4 regions of the Methylobacterium sp. SD274 genome follow, and region 1 is predicted to be linked to each of the others. Evidence: riboswitches for the same ligand, from Rfam matches in the RefSeq annotation. Region 1 holds a riboswitch; each other region holds the start of a gene.
What was found. Region 1 has a riboswitch for cobalamin ahead of IPV08_RS22925 (TonB-dependent receptor). Riboswitches for the same ligand answer to the same signal wherever they lie in the genome.

Region 1 (4,851 bases):
GACGATCGGGCTTCCAGGAGGGCGGCCTTCGATCCGGACGGGAGGCTGCAGGGGCGCATTCATGGCACTGCCCGTTCGCGTGCGGCGGCGGCGAGCAAGGCCACGACCTCGGCGACCTGGGGACCTGGGCAGGTCCAGAGCCGGTTCGGGATCGAGACGGTGCGACCCTGTCGGCGCAGCGCGTCGAGGACGGGGTGATGCAACAGGTTGTCGGCGAGCGACGGCCTGCCGGGCTCCCCCTCGTCGACGACGATGAGGTCGGCGTCGGCAAAGGCCGCCGCTTCCAGCGGGACCTGGCCGAAACGGTCGCGACCGAGTTCGGCCGCAACGTTGACGAGGCCGGCGGCGCGGATGATCGCATCGCCAAGGCTGCCGGGTGCGACCGTGAAGGCATTCGGGCGCATGACGAGTGCCCGCAACGGTTTTGCCGCCGGCACCACCTGCGCCAGCCGAGCATCGAGTTCCGCGACCATGGTCTCGCCGCGCGCGGCGTGCCCGAGAGACGCCGCGACGGTCCGGATCTGGGCACGCACTCCTTTGAAGTCGTTGGGTACGCCGAGTTCGAGGAGGGGGAATCCGACGCGCTTGAGCAGGCCCACCGTGGTTCGTGTCGTGAAGGCTCCGGCGACGACGAGGTCGGGTTGAAGGGCGACGATCTCCTCCGATAGGCCACGCGTCACCGCGATGCCCGTGGCCTCCCGCGCGACGGTGGAGCCGCGCGGGTCATGGGCGAGGTAGGTTACGGCGGCGACCTGATCGCGGTCTGCAAGCCGCAAGACGAGCTCGTCCGCGCAAAGGTTCATCGAGACGACATGCCGAGGACGAACGGGCGCCGGGGCAGCCATCCCTCCAACCATCGGCCACGCCTGACTGACGGCCAGGATCACCGGCAGCACCGCGAGAGCGGACCGTCTTGTCATCTGCGGTCTCAAAACGCGGTCAGGCGGACGCCGCCATACACGGCGAGGCCGGCCTCAAGGAAACCGGTGGGGTTTTCGTAGCGGCGGTCGAACAGGTTATCGATCCGCCCGAACACGCTCATCGTCTCGCTGACGTCGTAGTTCACCGCGAGGTTGACCAGGGTGAAGCCTGGGTTCTTGAGGCGGGCCACCGAGAAGTCGCGATTGCCGTCGACGAAGTGGCCGAGCACGATCACGGTGCCGCTAAGGGTCAGGCCGGGAAGCGGGGTCCAGAACGCGGTGGCGCTGCCCTTGTGCCGTGGCCGGCGCAAGAGCTCCTGGTTGGTGATCTCGTTCTTGGTCACAGTGTTGGTGTAGTCGACCCGGCCCGACAACGTGTCGGAGATCCGGACCGCGACGAAGGTTTCTGCCCCGTACGACTCGGCCCGGCCGACGTTCTCGTTCGAGGTGAATGTCGCGTTCGTGGTAATAAGGTTCTTGAAGTCGTTGGCGTAATAGGTCGCCCCAACGAGGACGTGGTCTCCAAGGGGCTGCTCGATTCCGGCATCGTAGCCGAGGCTTTCCTCCGGTCGCAGGTTGGGGTTGGCGAAGAAGTTCGACGTCGGGAAGCTCTGGAACAGCTGGCTTAGGGTCGGTGCCTTGAAGCCGGTGCCCACGCTGCCTTTGATCCGGGTCTCGGAGAGGGGCAGGACGTAGCTCGGCGCGACGCGGAAGGTGGTGGCCGGCCCGAAGGCGTCGTTCTCGTCGTGGCGGATGTTGGCGATGAACGAGGCCCGCTCGAAGGGCGTCAGCTGCGCCTCGACGTAGCCGGCGGTGTTGCCGTTCTTTGCTCGCAAAATACCGGCCTCGAACGGACTCGGGTCAGTGGTCGACAGGCTCTCGTCGTCGCGCTGAGCGCCGAACAGGACGAGGTTGCCGGGCGAGAGCTGGTAGTCCCCGCGGTACTCGTACCGGGTGCGCTCGCCCAAGCCCGTGGTCGCATCGGGAGTGGCCAGCGGGTCGAGCGGTCCCTGCTGACGGTTGAACAGGTTCGAGTAGTTGATCGCGAAGAGGTTGTGGAAGCCCGCAAACGGCGTCCACTCGGCCTCGTTGCGGGTGAAGACCTGTTGCACGTCGGCGGCGCTCCGGAACGCCGCCGGGAAGGCCGGGAAGGTGCTGTAGTCAGTTCCCGTGTACAGGAGGCGGGAATTGATGAAGCGCGTCACCGAGTTGATGCGGAAGGTATCGGTGAACTGGTAGCCGAACTTCGCCGAGACGGTCTCGTTGTCGTAAAAATTCGGATGGATCGGACGGCCGAACGGGACGAGGTTCGGCGGCGTCACCGGCGTCGCCGCCGCACGGAAGTGCTGGATCGAGACCGAATAGTCGAAGCCGTCCTCCGACCCGCTGATCCTGCCGCTCTGGTTAAAGGTACCGAACGAACCGCCCTCGATCCGCGCGGTGGCCCTGGCCGGTCCCTCGCCGCGCTTCGTCGTGAAGGAGATCGCGCCTCCGATTGCGTCGCTGCCGTAGAGGCCGCTCTGGGGACCCCTGAGCACCTCGATGCGGGAGAGGTCGTCGGTCAGGAGTTGCCCAAAGTCGAAGGAGCCGTTCGGGTTCGACGGGTCGGTCGCGTCGATCCCGTCGATGAGGACCTTCACGTGGTTCGAGTTCGAGCCTCGGATGAACACCGATGTCTGGCCGCCGGGACCACCGGTCTGCACGACGTTGAGGCCCGGCACCTGCTGGAGGGCATCTGGGACGGTGCGGCGCTGCTGGGCCTCCAAGGTCGCGGCGGTCAGCACGGTGACGCTTGATCCGACCTGGTCGACTGGGGTCGGAACGCCGGTGGCGGAGACGGAGAGTTCGGAGAGCGAGACGGCGGCCTCGGCGTCGCCCGGCACATCGGCGAAGGGCGCTGCCGCCTGTTGCGCCAGGGCGGATACAGGAAGCGAGGCGCAGGCGATCGCGAGCGTGCGCAGGCACGCAAATCGGGAGGGGAAGGACACGGGACAAGCCTCGGGCGACGTCTGTGGCACGTCACCGCGAACGAGGCCTGGGCGCTTGTCTGCCGTTAGGACAGCCGAACGCCTCGACACCCATCAGGACACCCCGCCCGATGCGTTTCGCGTGTGACCACGACTGACGGCAGGTCTCCTGGCTCGCGGGTCACCGCCCTCTCATCGTCTTCCCAGACGCCGAAGCATCCAGTGACGTGTTGATGATGGGCTCGCCGCTTACAGTTGCGGGGGCAGCCGCGGCATCGGGCGAAAGCCCCCACCGCGTTCCCTTTTGATCCTCCGAGGAGGAACCGTCGGGCACAAGGAGCCCGATAAGAAGGTGCGCCGTCAATGGTGCCTCAAAGCTTTCTGGCCGTATGTGGTCACAAGGTTACAATCCTAGGCTTGCGAAGCTTCGGTTCGCTGCTGCATCGAATTCACTCATCGGATACCTGATGTGGATGCGTAGCGCTGGCTTCGCCCCAAAGCGGTCTTGGTCGACGACATTCCAGATGCGCTCACCGCGCTACACCACTAGGCTCGACGAGGTACCGGTCGTCGCTGAAGCCTGACCGAGGTTGGCTGAAACCGATCGACGAATCCGGCTTTCCTGCGGTTTAGGCCCAGTGAACGCCGGAGTGCCTAACGCCACCCCGGCATTGCGGTGGTCAGGCGGCCTTGGCGGTGACCTTCTCGTAGGTTCCAGTCGCGATCTGGTCTTCGAGCTGCGCCTTAATGTCGGCGATGCTCCGGATTTGGACGGGATTACCTGCGTCGTCGAGGAATTCGTACAGCGCATCCTCGATGTTGCGGTTGCTGAAGAACACGATGGTGTCCTCATCGCCAACGCCTTCCAGATGCGGTTCGCCGTTCGCCATGCCAGAGACGTAGCCACTCGTCGAGCGGGGCTCCTTGTAGCTGCCGTCCTCGCGGTAGAACCGGAGCTCACCCTGCATCACGAGGGTCACTCGGCTGCCCCAGGTCATATATTAGCTACCTGACCGGTAAGTGCGCAGACATGAGGCGAAATAAGATCCGTCCCAACGGCCGCCAGGGTCGGCCTCAAAGTATATCGTAAAAATTTCAATGAGATTTAATGGTGGCAGTGCATATTGGAAACCTGAATTGCCAGATTGTAACACTGGCTTTGCCGTAATATCCCGAGTTTGACCTTGATGAAATCGCCTGCTTATTTAGCAAGCGCAAGGCTATCTTCGAAGGCATTCCACCCATGCCGTCCGCTTCTGCGGGCACAAAAAAACGGTGAGGCCAGAAGGCTCTCACCGTTCAAGTGGGGGGTCAAAAAGCCTCCGAGCGGTCCACGCAAGAAATTCTCTAACCCTGTCGCAATTGAGGTTTAGCACAGATACTCAGAACCGCAATTACATATTTGCCTTCAAACTATAAATTCAAAGCCTGGCACTGAAGGCCGTCTTTTTAGTAAATTTTTACATCGTGGCGCGCTGTATAGCGTATTTGCCACCTTTGAGTCGTGAATTTGTTGCCAAAATGCATTATATTTATATTTTGTCGCACTTATGAAAATCTTATTGCGATATTCTGGAATTGGATTACTGCTTCGCATGCTCTTCTGTGGATGCACCCATGTAGCCCAGCGATAGAGATGATCGATTGCGATTACCGCGATAGATCCCTGGCAATGATCAGGAACTTGCAATGATGGGATTAGCGGCAGGCATGACCTCTCATGCTGGTCCTCAATATCCCACTTAGGAGGAATGCATGAGAGCGGTCCATCTTCTCGCACTTGGCGCCAGTCTGGCGGCTTCGGCCCCTGCCTTCGCCAATGACGACGTCTTGAAGCGCACGGCCGATCCGGCCCAGCAGGTTCTGCAGACGGTCGATTACGCCAATACGCGCTATTCGAAGCTCGACCAGATCAACGCCAGCAACGTGAAGCAGCTGCAGGTGGCCTGGACGTTCTCGACCGG
Region 2 (4,851 bases), on a different contig from region 1:
GCGGGGCATGCCATGCAGCCCGGCGGCGGTCAGCGCCTCGTCCGGCGAGACCGCGACCGCCTCCCACGCCATCGGGCGAAGACGCGCGAGGCGCTCCGTCTCCGTCAAGCTCGGGAACGGCACATAGAGCATCACCAGCCCGGAGCCGATCCAGAGGGCGAAGAGCAGCCCGGTTCCGATGCCCAGCCAGCGATGGCCGAGGACCAGCCACCGCTTGCCCTGCTTGAACAGGCTCACCACGCGACGCTGTAGGCGACCTCGAACGAGCGCGGGCGCCCGAGGATCCAGTTGGTGCCGATCCCGTCCACGGCGTTGCCGCTGATCGCGTAGGTTGTATCGAACAGATTGTAGACGCGAAGGCTCAGGCGCGAGGCCGGGGTGACCTGATGGTCGAGGCCGAGATGGGCCAGGGTGTAGTCGGGCCGCGGCGCGGTGTTGGAGAAGTCGCTGAAGACCCGGCCGACATTCTGCAGCCCGATCCGCGCCTCCCAGTCGCGGGCGAAGGCCCAATTGAGCCAGACATTGGCGACGCGCTCGGGCACGTCTTTGGGCTGGTTGCCCGCATAGGACGCCGCCCCTTCCCGGAACTCGTCGTATTGCGCGTGGAGCAGGGCGAGGTTGGCGTCGATGCGCCAGCCGTCGGGCAGGCGCAGGGCGAGCGCCCCCTCCACCCCGTGCGAGGATTGCCGGCCGACCTGGGTCGAGACATTGGGCTGGCCCGGCACCGCCGAGATCAGGTTGTCCTTGACGATGCGGTAGCCCGCCACCGTCCATTCGAGGGCGCCGTTCAGCGCGAGGCCCTTGGCCCCGACCTCGACCTGTTCGCCGGTGGAGAGGTCGAAATTGGCGTTCGTTTGCGACAGGCTGATGAGGCTCCCCACCGGATCGGTGGCGGTGGCGTATTGCACGTAGAGGGCCGAATCCGGCGTCGGGTTGTAGACGAGGCCGAACCGGTAGCTCAGGGCCTCGAACGAGCGCGCGAAGGTGTCGCCGGTGGCGAGGTTGCGCCGGTGCAGGGTCGGCGCGTCGAAACGCATTCCGGTGAGGAAGGAGAGTTGGTCGCTGAGGATCAGCCGGTTCTCGGCGAAGACCGAGGCCTGGTTGGTGCTGGTGGCATAGGCCGGGCTGGCGCGGCCATTGGCCGGGAACAGGCCCGGATCGTAGGTGAACGGATCGACGCTGGTGACGAGGCCGCCGCCCGCGCTGGAGAAGTTGTTGGTGTGGCGGAAATCCACGTGGTTGACGTCGAACCCAATGGCGAACTCGTTGCGGAAGCCGAACAGGTTGCCCTTGAAGGCCGCGTCGAAGCGGTTCCCGACCTGCTCCTGGTTGTGGTAGATTTCGAGGTAGTCGGACCTGTCGATCCGTCCCGTACCGCTATTGAACCGGTACTGCTCGACATCGAGCCAGTGGCGACGGCTCTGCAGCCGGTAGGCGGTGTTGCGGATGGTGATGTCGGCGCTCGGCGTCCACTCGGTCTTGAGTTGGGTCCAGTTATCGGCCCAGACGATCTTCGCGCCGTCGACATTGTAGTTGTTGTTGCGCAGGGACTGGACGATCCGGCCATTGACCAGCGGCGTGCCCCAGTAGCGCGCGGGCTCCTGGTAGCCGAGATCGTGGCTGAGGGTGACGGCGAGATCGGGGTTGAGCTGGAACAGCAGCGCGCCCGAGACCGCGAGGTTGCGGAAATCCCCATTCGGGCTGGTCCAGCCGCCGTCGCGGTTGCCGCTGACATTGAGGCGGTAGGCCACCGCATCGCCGATTGGACCGCCGAGATCGACGGCGAGGCGCGCGAGCCCGTCCGACCCGGTGGCGGCACGGGCGGCATGGATCGGCGTGAAGCTCGGCTTCTTCGAGACCACGTTGACCACGCCGCCGATGGCGCCGTCGCCATAGAGCACGGAGGCCGGGCCGCGTAGCACCTCGATCCGCTCCACGTTCCAGGTATCGAACGGGAAGGTCACCGTGCCGGCGCCCACGAACAGCCGCGTGCCGTCATAGAGCTGCTGGATCGAGTTCGGGCCGGCGAAGCCCCGGCTGGAGAAGGCGCCGTTGCCGTTGCCGGGCGACGCGATGGTGGTGATGCCGGTGGCGTTCTGCGTCACCGCCTCGACCACCGTGTTCTGGCCCCGGATGCGCGCGGTCTCGCCGCTGATGACATCGATGCTGGCGGGCGTCTCCAGCGGCGTCAGGCCGAGGCGACTGGCGCTGCGGGAGGGGGTCGAGAGGTTGAGCCCGACCGGGTTGGCGCGAGTCAGGCTGACCCCGCTCCCCTCCACGGTGAGCTGGTCGAGGGTGACGGCATTCTGGCCGATGGAATCCTGGCCCCGGACCTCGCCCGCGAGCAGGGTCGAGCCGAGGAGTGACGCGATGAAAGCGGTGGCGCGGGCCGGCGAGATCCGCCCGGGGGCGCGGTGGGTGACCTGTGTGGGCATGTTCGTTTGGGCAAACCGGAGTGATCGCTGGCCGAATGCCGCGCCCCTTCTGCTAGATCGTATGTTATAACGTTACAATACGTCGAACCGGGCAAAATGCCTGCGCGGAGGACCAAACGGTCTCGCCGAGGGCAAGCTGTGGAGCGATTCTGTAACGGAAGGAACAGGGACGATCGGGCATCGCGGGCGAACGGCAGGCGCGGCTCAGCGCAGTGGCACGTCACCGCGAACGAAGCCGATCCCCACGCGAGCGCAGGTCCCGACACCCCACCAGGACACCCCGCCCGATGCGTTTCGCGTGTGACCACGACTGACGGCAGGTCTCCTGGCTCGCGGGTCGACGCCCTCTCATCGTCTTCCCAGAAGCCGGAGCCTCCAGTGACGTGTTGATGATGGGCTCGCCGCTTACAGTTGCGGGGGCAGCCGCGGCATCGGGCTCAAGACCCTCACCGCGTTCCCTTTTGATCCCCCGAAGGGGAACCGTCATCGTCAGGCTAGTCGAGGGCGAGAGACCGCGTCAACGACGTGACGGCAACAGCCCAAAAGAAAAGCCCCGGACCGTTCGATCCGGGGCCGATCTCATCGGATGCGTATCGCCTACCAGCGGTAGGTGACGGAGCCGGTGATACGGCGGCCGTCGCCGTAATTGCAGCCGACATATCCGAGTTGGGCGCAGGTGCCGACATAGACCCGGTCGGCGAGGTTGTTGGCGGCCACCTGGAAGCGCCAGTTGTCGTAGGTATAGCGGATCGACGCATCCATCAGGAAGTAATCCGGCACGCGGATGGTGTTGGCGGCATCGCCGAACGTGTCGCCGATGTAACGAACGCCGAAGCCGAAGCCGAGACCACGGAACACGCCAGTCTGGACGGTATAGTCGGCCCAGTTCGAGATCACGATGTTCGGAACTTGAATGGGACGATTACCGACTGTGCTCGCGAACCGCGCGTCCGGGGGCGTATCCTTGGTCACCCGCGCGTTGAGGGCGGTGAGCGAGCTCAGTAGGCGGAACCCTTCGGCCAGTTCCACGGTGGCCTCGACCTCGACGCCGTTCACCGCGATCTCGCCGGTCTGGTAATAGGCCTGCTGCAGCGGATCGGTCGGATCGAAGGTCAGCGCATTGGTTTTCTTCGTGTCGAAATACGACAGGAGGAACGTGCTGTTCGATCCGGGCGGCTGGAACTTGATACCGCCCTCGACCGTCTCCCCGATCTCGGGCTTGGCGGGGCCGATCGAGTAGGTGGCCGGGGCAATGGGGACAATCGGGCTCGGCGTGCTCGACTGGATGTAGAACGGCAGCACGTTGAACGAGCGCGCGGCCGCGACGTAGGGCGTCAGGCCGTTGTCGAAGAGATACGACAGCCCGACGCGGCCGCTATACGATTCCGCATTCTGGGTGACCCCGAAATTGGTCGGGATGGCGTTTGCGACGCCGATACTGTTCAGCGTCGTACGCACGGCATCGAGGGCGGGGTTCTGCACATCCGTCCGCGTCTTCACCCAATCGTAGCGGGCGTTGGCGCTGAACAGGAAACCGTTGCCGAACTTCACCTGATCCTGGGCGTAGATGCCGGTCTGCTCCTGCGACAGCCGGCTCAACAGCGTCCTCTGCAGGGGGGCGACGGCCGAGCCATAGGTCGGGTTGAGGACGTCGATCGGCCCGACCAGCGCTGGCGCCGGGGCGCCGAGCAGGAAGTTGGGATCGAAGAAGGCCTGGGTCGGGCCGCCCCTCTGGTCGCTCTTGTTCTGGATGTTGCTGTAATCGATGCCGAGCAGGGCGGTGTTCTTGAACCAGTCGAACACGTGCTCGTGCTGGATCTGGGTATCGACGGTGAAGACGCCGTAATCCTCCAGCCAGGTCTGGGCCGAACGGTTGATGAGCGAGGGTGAAGCCGTATTGTTCAGCCCGGTCGGGTAGATGCTGTTGTAGTTGGTGCTGGCATGGGCGTAGCGCAGATTCTGGCGCACGGTCCATTCGTTGTCGAAGCGGTGCGAGAACTCGTAGCCGGCCATGGCGCGCTCGGACTTGAACCGGCTGAAATCGGGCTCGCCGAGGAAGCGGTCGCGCAGGTTGGCCTTCAGCGGGTTCGACCCGTTGGTGTAGTATTGCGGGATCAAGCGGTACTTATCGCCCGAGACATCCTTCTGGTAATTGCCCAGAAGCGTCAGGCTGGTATCGGCCGACGGCCGGAAGGTGACGGCCGGGGCGATGTAGACCCGGTCGAGATCGACGTAATCGGCCTGGGTGCCACCGTTCCGCAGGAAGCCGGTGATCCGGTAGAGGATGGTCTTTTCGGGATTGGCCGGGCCGCTCAGGTCGAAGCCGAACTGCTTGCGGTTGTAGGTGCCGTAAGAGCCGTAGATCTCGCGCAAAGGCACGTCGAGGGGCTTCTTGCTGACGAAGTTCACGAGCCCG
Region 3 (4,851 bases), on a different contig from region 1:
TTTGGCGGATCGGGGCTACTTCTCCGGTGAGGAGATCCTGGCCTGCGACCGGGCGGGGATCGCGGTCACCCTGCCAAAGCCGATGACGTCCGGTGCGAAGGCCGAGGGCCGATTCGGCAAGCAGGACTTTGTCTACCAGGCGAGCGACGACACCTATCGCTGCCCGGGGGACCAGACGCTGACCTATCGCTTCGAGAGCATCGAGAACGGGATGACCCTACGGCGGTACTGGACGTCGGCCTGTTCGAATTGCCCGATCAAGACCTCCTGCACGCCCGCCGAGCAGCGTCGCATCACGCGTTGGGAACACGAGCACGTGCTGGAAGCCGTCCAGCGCCGGCTCGACGAGAACCCGAACGCGATGCGTGACCGCCGCCAGACGGTCGAGCACGTCTTCGGCACCCTCAAAGCCTGGATGGGAGCGACCCACTTCCTGACCCGGGGGTTGAGGAACGTGGCCAGTGAGATGAGCCTGCAGGTTCTTGCCTACAACATGAAGCGAGTGATCGCGATCCTCGGTGCCGGCCCGCTCATCGCAGCTATCCGAGGCTGAAAGCCCGGTCCCTTTGCGCGATGCGCTGTCAGATCTTTCCAGGCCGCAAATGCGTTCTCACACAGCCTCCACCCTTCTCAGACGTTCAGCACAGGCACTAGGCACCTGTGCCTCATCTGCCATTCCCGATCCGGGCCGTGTCGGTTCCAGCGCCTTGTCCTTCCGCTAACCGACCCGGTGCATCCTCCCATCGAGCCAAGTTGCGTATCGGCTCACTGTGAGATGGACGGCCCGCCCCGCCGGTCCCGTGATCAGATCGCCGCCCCGATCTGATCACGGGGCCGGCGGGGCTGCTTCTCGCCTTGGGCCTTGCTGAGAGCGGCGTTCGCAGGGCTTCCCGTCGCCCCCCATGGCTTCCGCAGAGACCATGCCCAAAAAGCCGGCCTTATGGAGCAAATGCACCAAGGTGCGACCGCCGAACCTCAGTCGAAGTTCGTGCGATAGGGCTTGATTTTACGGAGGGTTTCCTTCGCTTCTTTCATCAAAGCACGGCTGCGCTTTACCTCTGCCCGCATCTCATGAGCTAACTTGATCGCCTGCCCAACTTGCTCCCGCACTAATGGGATAGCGTTGCTCCCTATGGGGCTGACGGTGTTCGACAAAGGGTCACCATGGCGGAGGAGCAGCGAGGGGGCGGCACGGCACTCGCTAGATTGCGGGGTGCAATCTTACAGGCCCATCCTTGTGCAACCGCTTTTGCGCGGTCGCACTCACCTGAGTTGGGGGTGCCGAGATTTTCTGAGACCCAAGCGGAAACGGCACCTGAGATGCTGCCGTTATGTTCGTCAAGCTGCTGCGGCAGCCTTCCGAGGCCGACCCGCCTTCTTGGGTTTCTCCGGAGCCGGAGCGGTCTCTTCAACGACGGCGTTTTCCGGCACGACAGCCTTCGCCTTGGCCGCACCATTCCGCTGCTGCCCGAGACCGAGTTGCTTGGCCAGGGCGGACCTTGCAGCCGAGTAGCTTGCGGCGACCATGGGGTAGTCGGCAGGTAGGCCATGCTTCGCGCGGTAGGTCTCGGGGCTCAGTCCACGGAGCGTCAGATGCCGCTTCATCGTTCTGTAGGGCTTGCCATCCTCGAAGCTGATGAGATGGTCGGGCGTTATGGACTTCTTGATCTGAGCCGGCGTCGCCTTCTCGATCTTGTCCTCGGCCACCGTACCGGTTCCACCAATCGCAAGACTGCTGACGGCAGCATGCACGTTGCTCAGCAACTCGCCCAAGGCGCTTGTTGGCAAAGAGTTATTGGAGACGTAGGCGGCGACGATGTCCGCTGCGAGTTTGATGTAGTCTGGCTGAGAATTTTGGGTGCTGTCGGCCATAGCATTTTCTCTGAGGATCCGTGGACGCCCCATAGAGTAAGTTTGGTACGAAACACAACGCTTTCACCAAGCAAAACTCACGTAGCTTGTTGGATGGCGTCACCCTGAAGCGATTAACTCCGCTCAGTGTTGCCGGATTGGATTGCAGAGCACGGGGCGCCAAGGGGACCGCCCCTGGCGCTTCAGTAAGGCCGGCATCATCACGACCGACCTCGCGCCGCCCCTGATGATGAGCGTGGTAGAGCTTCCGCTTTCAACCCGTTGCAGACCCCGGGAAGGTCCGCTTCCAGGCGACCTCGCAGACAAAGACCTACGACTAGATCGGGTGGAATGCGGTCCGACTGCTTTCGACCAGAAGACGTCCATAAGCGCTTATCGTGGAGGCCATCGAGCATCGGCCGATTGCGCCACTAGGCGCAGGCTGCATAACCTTTCACCCCCGATGGATCAGAGCCTCCGCACCTGAAAAGAGCGGACTGTCCCAATCCATCTGGCGACGGACAACGGTCCGGGACCAGACTGATGCAATGTTACAATGTTGCGAGAAAATGACGCCCCCTCGATTGACTATGCGGCGGCGCCCGGCGAATGTCTGACCGTCAAGGTTCCTGCGGGTCGTCGGCTCGCGGGCTAAGAGGGAATTCGGGGTGCTCGCAGGAGCGCTTCCGAAGCTGCCCCCGCAACTGTTAGCGGTGAGCCCTCACCGTCCATGGTCACTGGTGCGACGTACTGGGAAGGCCGAGGCGAGGGCGACGACCCGCGAGCCAGGAGACCTGCCTTGCACAACGATACGTCTCTCGGGCGGGGTGTCCCGGCGGAGCGCATGAGCGGGCTTGGCTACTGACGCAGCCGGTCCCGCGAGGGCACCCGCTCGGCCGTCGCTCGACAACCTTGAGCGCACCGGTGCCCCTTCGTCCCAACCTGGCGACCTCGAAGGTTGCGATCCTGACCCTGCCCGTTCCGGCCAAGCGTCGTCGGATGTCGAGGCGTCGAGGATCGCACTACGCGCTTGCCGCAATCCTTTCGGCGGGCGCGCCTGCACTGGAGGCCCGGGCGCAGGAGGCCGTCACGCTGGAGGAACTCTCCGTGGAGGCTACTGGCGGGAGCGCTCCAGTGGTCGCTGGTGCTGGCCCCTCCCCGGGGATAGGCCTGATCGGTCCGACCCCGGGCTACCGGGCCGACCGGGCGGTGAGCAGCACGAAGACCGACACGCCCCAGCGCGACGTGCCCCAGATCGTCACCGTTGCGCCGCGCGAGGTCATCACAGATCTCGCCGCCACCCGCGTCGACCGGGTCTTCAACTATACGCCCGGCGTCGCCCAGCAGAACAATTTTGGCGGCCTGACGGTGTTCAGCTACGCCATCCGTGGCACGACTACCTCGGAACTCTACCGTAACGGCTTCCCGATCAACCGAGGCTCGCCGCCGCCGCCCGACACCCAGAACGTCGAGCGCATCGAGGTGCTCAAGGGCCCCGGTGGCGGCCTGTTTGGGCGCAGTGACCCAGGTGGCCTCGTCAACTTCGTCACCAAACAGCCGACCGCTGAGCGCTTCGTCGAGATGGGCGGTCTCTGGGGTTCTTTCGAGCAGTTCCGCGACACGGTCGATGCCGGTGGCGCGCTCAACGAGGACGGCACGCTGCTCTACCGATTTAACTTTGCGGGCGGACGCCAGAACAGCTTTCGCGATTTTGTCGACAGCGACCGGCTCCTCGTCGCTCCCGTCGTGAGCTGGCAGGTCACGCCGGACACGAAAATCACCGTCGAGACCGAGTTCCTGCGCAATCGCGTCGTGGTCGACCGGGGTGTGATTGCGATCAACCGCCAACTCGGCTTCCTGCCGATTTCCCGCTTCCTCGGCGAGCCGGGGCAGAGCACGTATCAGAGCTCGGACACGATGCAGGTGCGGGTCGAGCATCGCTTCAACGCCGATTGGCAGATGCGCCTCGCCACCCACTTCAACACCGGCTCGCTGGTCGGGGAATCGGCGGAGGTCCGTGGCCTCGCCGCGGACAATCGCACCGTCCTGCGCGACCGGAACTTCCGCGATTACCGCTGGGATACCGCCATCGGTCAGGCCGAGGTGGTGGGGCGCTTCGCCACCGGTGATCTCGGTCATACCCTGCTTCTCGGCTTCGAGCGGGAGAGCACGGATAGCCGCGTGGTCTATGATCGCTCGAACTTCCGCCAGAGCCCCTACAGCCTCGACATTTACGATCCCCGCTACGGCCAGGCCCTGCCGCCGCTCACGATCCGGCGCAACAACTTGGAACGAGTCACCAACACCGCCCTCTATGTCCAGGACCAGATCGCGCTCAGCCCCGAGTGGAAGGCGCTCCTCGGGGCCCGGTTCGATTTCTTCGAGCAATCTTTTCGCGAGCGAACGAACTCGACCCAGTCAGAGCAATCGCGGGTGGCGGCCACGCCGCGTGCCGGGCTCGTCTACCAGCCCCTGCCTGAGCTTTCGCTCTACACCAATGTCGGCACCAGCTTCCGGCCCAATATCGGCCCCGACGCCTTCGCGGTGGCCCGCGCGGAGCCGTTCGAGCCCGAGACTGGCATCGGCTACGAGGTGGGTGCCAAGCTCGATCTGTTCGGAGGCGCCCTCGGCCTGACGGCGGCGGCCTTCCGCATCGAGCGGCAGAACGTGCTGACGGCCGACCCCAACAACAGCGGCTTCTCGCTGGCGGCGGGCGGCGTGCGCAGCCAGGGCTTCGAACTCACGGCCGCAGGCCAGATCACCCCCGAGATCAAGATCCTGGCGGGCTACGTCTACGCCGACGCAGTGGTGACCAAGGATAACGTGCTGCCGGTGGGCGCACCGCTGATCAACATCCCGCGCCACTCGGGCAGCCTGCTCGCTGTGCACGAGGTCCAGGCCGGCCCCTGGAAGGGCCTCGGCCTGGGCGGCGGCGTGCGCGGGGTTGGCGAACGCGCCGGGGACGCATCGGGCTCGGGCTTCTCTCTGCCGGCCTACATC
Region 4 (4,851 bases), on a different contig from region 1:
TTGACCTCGGAGGCCGAGCCGGCCCCCTCGACGATGACGAGGTCGGCCTGGCCCTTCAGATGATCGAAACTTTCGAGCACGGAGGCCAGGAGACGCGGCTTCCAGGCCTGGTAATCTCGCGCCTTCGCGGTGCCGACCATCCGGCCCTGCACCACCACCTGCGAGCCGGTCTCGCTCTGGGGCTTCAGCAGGACCGGGTTCATGTGGATGGAAGGCGCCACCCCGCAGGCCCGCGCCTGCAGCGCCTGGGCCCGGCCGATCTCGCCGCCATCGGCGGTAACGGCCGCGTTGTTGGACATGTTCTGCGGCTTGAACGGTCGCACGGCGAGGCCGCGCCGCGTGAAGGCGCGGCACAGGCCGGCCACGATCAGCGACTTACCGACATCCGAGCCGGTGCCCTGGATCATGAAGGCGCGGGCAGTCATGCGATCGGGTCTCGTCCGGTGTGCCGAGGGGCGTTGGCGTGCCCTAGCACGGCCGCGTCAGGGCCGCGACGGCGCGCCGGCGACGCAGACGGGATCGGGCGGCCGCGCGGCCCGGCGGAAATCGAGGATGGCGGAGGCGTAGGTCTCGACGACCTCCGAGAACGGCACCCGCTCGGCCGTGAACAGCACGGCGCGATGACTGAACAGGCGGTCCGGAATCGCGAGCGGCGCGCAGGCGGGATGGGGCGGGGCCGCCTGGTCCCAACCGGGCGGCAGAGGCTGCCAGAGACGGTCCGCCCCAATGGTCTGGCGGGTGGTGCCCAGCGCCTGGACCGCCTTGCCAAAGGGCGTGTCGGTCGTCTCCAGCAGGCGGTTCATCTCCGGGTTCAGCCGCTCCGGCACATACCAATTGTCCGCTTCCGACAGGACGTGATCGCCGCAGGCGAGCCGGACACGGCGATACTTCAAAGGTGTATCCGGCACGGCCTGGAGCCGTCGGCGCGTCTCTTCCGAGGCGGGCTTGTCCACATCGCGCAGGAGGGTCGCCGTGAGCCGCGGGTCCGTCGCCATGCCGTGCTCGGAGCACCAGCCTTCGAGGGTCGCGGTGGCGCTGCGGCTCGCCAGGAGCCGCGCGTTCAGCCCCTCCATCACCGCCAGCGCCTCGACGCGGGCGAGATAGGTGTCCGGCCAGGATGTGATGGACTCCGCGGAGGCCGCCGCCGACATGGTGGCGAGAAGACCGAGCGAGAGGAAGGCCGTCCGCATCAGAATTCGATCCCCTCCTGCGCCTTCACGCCGGCCGAGAAATGGTGCTTCACGCTGCCCATCTCGGTGACGAGGTCGGCGGCCTGGATGAGGGCCGGCTTGGCGTTGCGGCCGGTGACGATGACGTGGAGGTCGGGCCGGCGCGCCCGGAAAGCCGCCACCACGGCGTCGATGGTCAGGTAATCGTAGCGCAGGGCGATGTTGAGTTCGTCGAGGAGGACGAGACGGATGGTCGGGTCGGCCATCAGTTCCTCGGCTTTGGCCCAGGCATGCTCGGCGGCGGCGATGTCGCGGGCCTTGTCTTGCGTCTCCCAGGTGAAGCCCTCGCCGAGCGTATGCCATTCGATCCGGTCGCCGAAGGCCTTCAGCGCGTGCTTCTCGCCCGTATCCCAGGCTCCCTTGATGAACTGGACCACGCCGACCCGCCAGCCATGGCCGAGCGCCCGCAGGACGAGGCCGAGCCCGGCCGTGGTCTTGCCCTTGCCGGGACCGGTATTGACGATGAGCAGGCCCTTCTCGATCGTCTTGCCCGCGACTTCGGCGTCCTGGACGGCCTTGCGCTTCTCCATCTTCTCGCGGTGACGGTCGGCCTCCGCGTCATTTATCTCCAGATCGTTCATGCGCTCGCTCCGGGTTGGGGTTTCACGATCATCGGCAGTCCCGCCACCATGAACACCACATGGTCGGCCCGCGCGGCGAGGCGCTGGTGCAGTCGCCCGGCCGCGTCGCGGAAGCGGCGGGCGAGCGCGTTGTCCGGCACGATGCCGAGACCGACCTCGTTGCCGACGAGCACCACCGGCCCCGGCGCGCGGCCGCAGGCCTCGATCAGGGCAGCGCTCGCCGCCTCGATATCGGCCTCGGACAGGATCAGGTTGGTCAGCCACAGGGTCAGGCAATCGACGAGCACCGGCCCTGTCGCCGCAGCGACGGCCTCGGCCAGGTCGATCGGCACGTCCCGGGTGATCCAATCCGCCGAGCGGCGCGACCGGTGAAGGGCGACGCGCTCCCGCATCTCGTCGTCCCAGGCCTGCGCGGTGGCGAGGTAGAGCCAAGGCGCCGGGTGGGCTTCGACGAGGCGTTCCCCATGCAGGCTCTTGCCCGAGCGCGCGCCGCCGAGAACCAGTGTCATTCTTGGAGAAGGCTGCCGCATGGCTCCCTTTAGCGCGAAACCGCCCTGCCCCGTCAAAGCCGGTAAAACGCTTTGGCGGCGCGTTGTCAGCGGTCGCGCGAGCGCGTAGAAGCGAAGTTCGGACGGTGCCCCGGCGACGGGGTGAAAAGGGAATGCGGTGAGGGCTCGCGCCTGAAACCGCAGCTGCCCCCGCAACTGTGAGCGGAGACGGGCCTGCCATCGGCCACCGGAGCGATCCGGGAAGGCGGCAGGACCGGATGACCCGCGAGCCAGGAGACCTGCCTTCCGAAGGGGACCAAATCGTCCTCCCGCTCTATCCTCGAACGCCGCCGGCGGGGCGGCCGGAGACCTGACACGATGACCACGAACACCCTCGCCCTCACCGGCACCCGCAGCAACGAGCGTCTCGGCGCAGTGCTCATGGCCGCTTTCCTCGGCCTCGGGCTCGTCTTCATGGCCGGCTTCGCCCCGGCGATGGCGCTGCACAACGCGGCCCACGATTTCCGGCACGCCCAGAATTTCCCCTGCCACTGACCGCCTCGCGCTCAGCCAGGACCTGATTTCATGATGATCCGACTCGTGTCGGCGGCCCTGGTCGCCGGCTTCCTGGCGGCTGTCGTCGCCACGGGCTTGCAGCTCGCCCTCACCTCGCCGCTGATCATCGCGGCCGAGCGTTACGAGAGCGGCGAAGCCACGGCGCCAGCCGCGCTATGGATGCCGCGCGGCGCCTCCCCGGCCTCCCTCCTCGTGCCCGTCCATTCGGGCCACGACCATGGTGGCAAGACGGACGGTGTCGAAGGCGGCGAGGTCGCTCCGGCCTGGCAGCCCGGCCCCGGCCTGCCCCGGATGGTCTTCACCGCCCTCGCGACCCTGGTCGGCGGCGTCGGCTACGCCCTGTTACTGGGCGCGGCTCTCATTGCCTGTGGGCGCGAGCCGAGCCCGGAAACCGGCCTGCGATTCGCGATCGCGGGGTTCCTCGCCGTGGCCCTCGCCCCTTCCCTCGGCCTCCCGCCGGAACTACCCGGCATGGAGGCGGCTCCGCTCGCCGAACGCCAGTTCTGGTGGATCATGACCGCGGCCGCCACCGCCATGGGGCTCTACCTCATCGCGATCCGCCGCTCCTCCATCGCCATCGCTGGAGGGATCGTGCTCCTCGTCGCGCCGCATCTGGCCGGAGCGCCGGAGACGAGCCACACCGCCTCCGCCCTGCCCCCGGGCTACGCGGCCCAATTCGCCGCTCGGTCGCTCGGCATCGCCTTCGTGTTCTGGGCGGTGATCGGCCTCGCCTTCGGCTGGGCCTGGAACAGCGTCGGGCGCAAGAGCCCGGCGACGTCACATGCCTGACGAGGACATCCAGGCCGGCAGCCCGGTCGTACTCTATGTCTGCGCCACCTGCCGCACGGCCGGCGACACATCCGAGCCCCGCGCCGGGGCCCGCCTCGTCTCGGCGCTGCGCGATGCGGTGAAGGAAGCCGCCATCGAGGGCATCGCGGTCGAGAGCGTCGAGTGCCTGTCGGTCTGCAAGCGCCCCTGCACGGTCGCCGTGGCTTCCGAAGGCCGCTGGACCTACGTTTACGGCGATCTCGACCCGGTCGAATCCGCCAGAACCATCCTCGCGGGCATCGGCCTGTACGCGGAGACGCCCGACGGCATCGTGCCCTGGAAGGCGCGGCCGGAGGCGTTCCGCAAAGGCGTCGTCGCCCGCATTCCCCCGTTTCCTCCGCCCCGCGCGGACAGAATTCCGGACGCCGCCGAATGAGCATCGTCGAGAAGATCCCCTGCACCATCGTCACCGGCTTCCTCGGAGCCGGGAAGACGACCCTCGTCCGTCACCTCGTGGAGAATGCCGGCGGTCGTCGGCTCGCCATCATCGTCAACGAGTTCGGCGATATCGGCTTCGACGGATCGTTCCTGGCCGCCTGCGGCATCGAGGGTTGCCAGGATGAGGACATCGTGGAACTCGCCAATGGCTGCATCTGCTGCACCGTGGCGGACGATTTCGTGCCGGCCCTGAACAAGCTCCTCGACCGCGCTGACCCGCCGGAGCACATCCTCATCGAGACGTCCGGCCTCGCTCTGCCGAAGCCCCTGGTCCAGGCTTTCCACTGGCCGGCCATCCGCTCGCGGGTGACCGTGGACGGGGTGATCGCGGTCATCGACGGCCCCGCCGTCGCTGCCGGCTTCTTCGCCGACGATCCGGCGGCCCTCGCCGCCCAGCGCGCCGACGATGCCAGCGTCGATCACGACAACCCGCTGGAAGAGGTGTTCGAGGACCAGCTCCTCTGCGCCGACCTCGTGGTGATGAACAAGGCCGACCTCCTCGACGAAGCCGGCAAGGCCAAGGTCCGCGCCGAGGTGGAGCGCCAGCTGCCGCGCGCGGTGAAGATGGTCGAGGCCGAGCATGGCCGCCTCGATCCGCGCGTGATCCTCGGTCTCGGCGCCGCCGCCGAGGACGATCTCGACGCCCGCCCCTCCCATCACGGCGAGGGCGAGGACCACGATCACGACGATTTCGACTCCGTGGCCATTGCG

Region 2: linked by a shared signal. The riboswitch ahead of IPV08_RS04000 (TonB-dependent receptor) and the one ahead of IPV08_RS22925 (TonB-dependent receptor) in region 1 are both predicted to bind cobalamin.
Region 3: linked by a shared signal. The riboswitch ahead of IPV08_RS22395 (TonB-dependent siderophore receptor) and the one ahead of IPV08_RS22925 (TonB-dependent receptor) in region 1 are both predicted to bind cobalamin.
Region 4: linked by a shared signal. The riboswitch ahead of IPV08_RS01015 (CbtB-domain containing protein) and the one ahead of IPV08_RS22925 (TonB-dependent receptor) in region 1 are both predicted to bind cobalamin.

Annotation. Positions count from the first base shown of each region.
Region 1 is NZ_JADIJP010000044.1:18,227-23,077, forward strand. It holds gene IPV08_RS22915 (iron ABC transporter permease) at 1-63, opposite strand, end outside; gene IPV08_RS22920 (ABC transporter substrate-binding protein) at 60-857, opposite strand; gene IPV08_RS22925 (TonB-dependent receptor) at 929-2,908, opposite strand; cobalamin riboswitch at 3,029-3,230, opposite strand; partial or broken gene IPV08_RS24815 (DUF4113 domain-containing protein) at 3,367-3,471, shown strand; gene IPV08_RS22935 (hypothetical protein) at 3,568-3,867, opposite strand; partial or broken gene IPV08_RS22940 (PQQ-dependent dehydrogenase, methanol/ethanol family) at 4,643-4,851, shown strand, end outside.
Region 2 is NZ_JADIJP010000003.1:114,480-119,330, reverse strand. It holds gene IPV08_RS04005 (PepSY domain-containing protein) at 1-240, opposite strand, end outside; gene IPV08_RS04000 (TonB-dependent receptor) at 234-2,435, opposite strand; cobalamin riboswitch at 2,733-2,935, opposite strand; gene IPV08_RS03995 (TonB-dependent siderophore receptor) at 3,033-4,851, opposite strand, start outside.
Region 3 is NZ_JADIJP010000040.1:10,098-14,948, reverse strand. It holds gene IPV08_RS22405 (IS1182 family transposase) at 1-553, shown strand, start outside; gene IPV08_RS22400 (MucR family transcriptional regulator) at 1,339-1,872, opposite strand; cobalamin riboswitch at 2,458-2,668, shown strand; gene IPV08_RS22395 (TonB-dependent siderophore receptor) at 2,851-4,851, shown strand, end outside.
Region 4 is NZ_JADIJP010000001.1:214,261-219,111, reverse strand. It holds gene IPV08_RS01035 (cobyric acid synthase) at 1-425, opposite strand, end outside; gene IPV08_RS01030 (hypothetical protein) at 483-1,190, opposite strand; gene cobO (cob(I)yrinic acid a,c-diamide adenosyltransferase) at 1,190-1,810, opposite strand; gene cobU (bifunctional adenosylcobinamide kinase/adenosylcobinamide-phosphate guanylyltransferase) at 1,807-2,319, opposite strand; cobalamin riboswitch at 2,426-2,620, shown strand; gene IPV08_RS01015 (CbtB-domain containing protein) at 2,677-2,853, shown strand; gene IPV08_RS01010 (CbtA family protein) at 2,884-3,663, shown strand; gene IPV08_RS01005 (DUF1636 domain-containing protein) at 3,656-4,078, shown strand; gene cobW (cobalamin biosynthesis protein CobW) at 4,075-4,851, shown strand, end outside.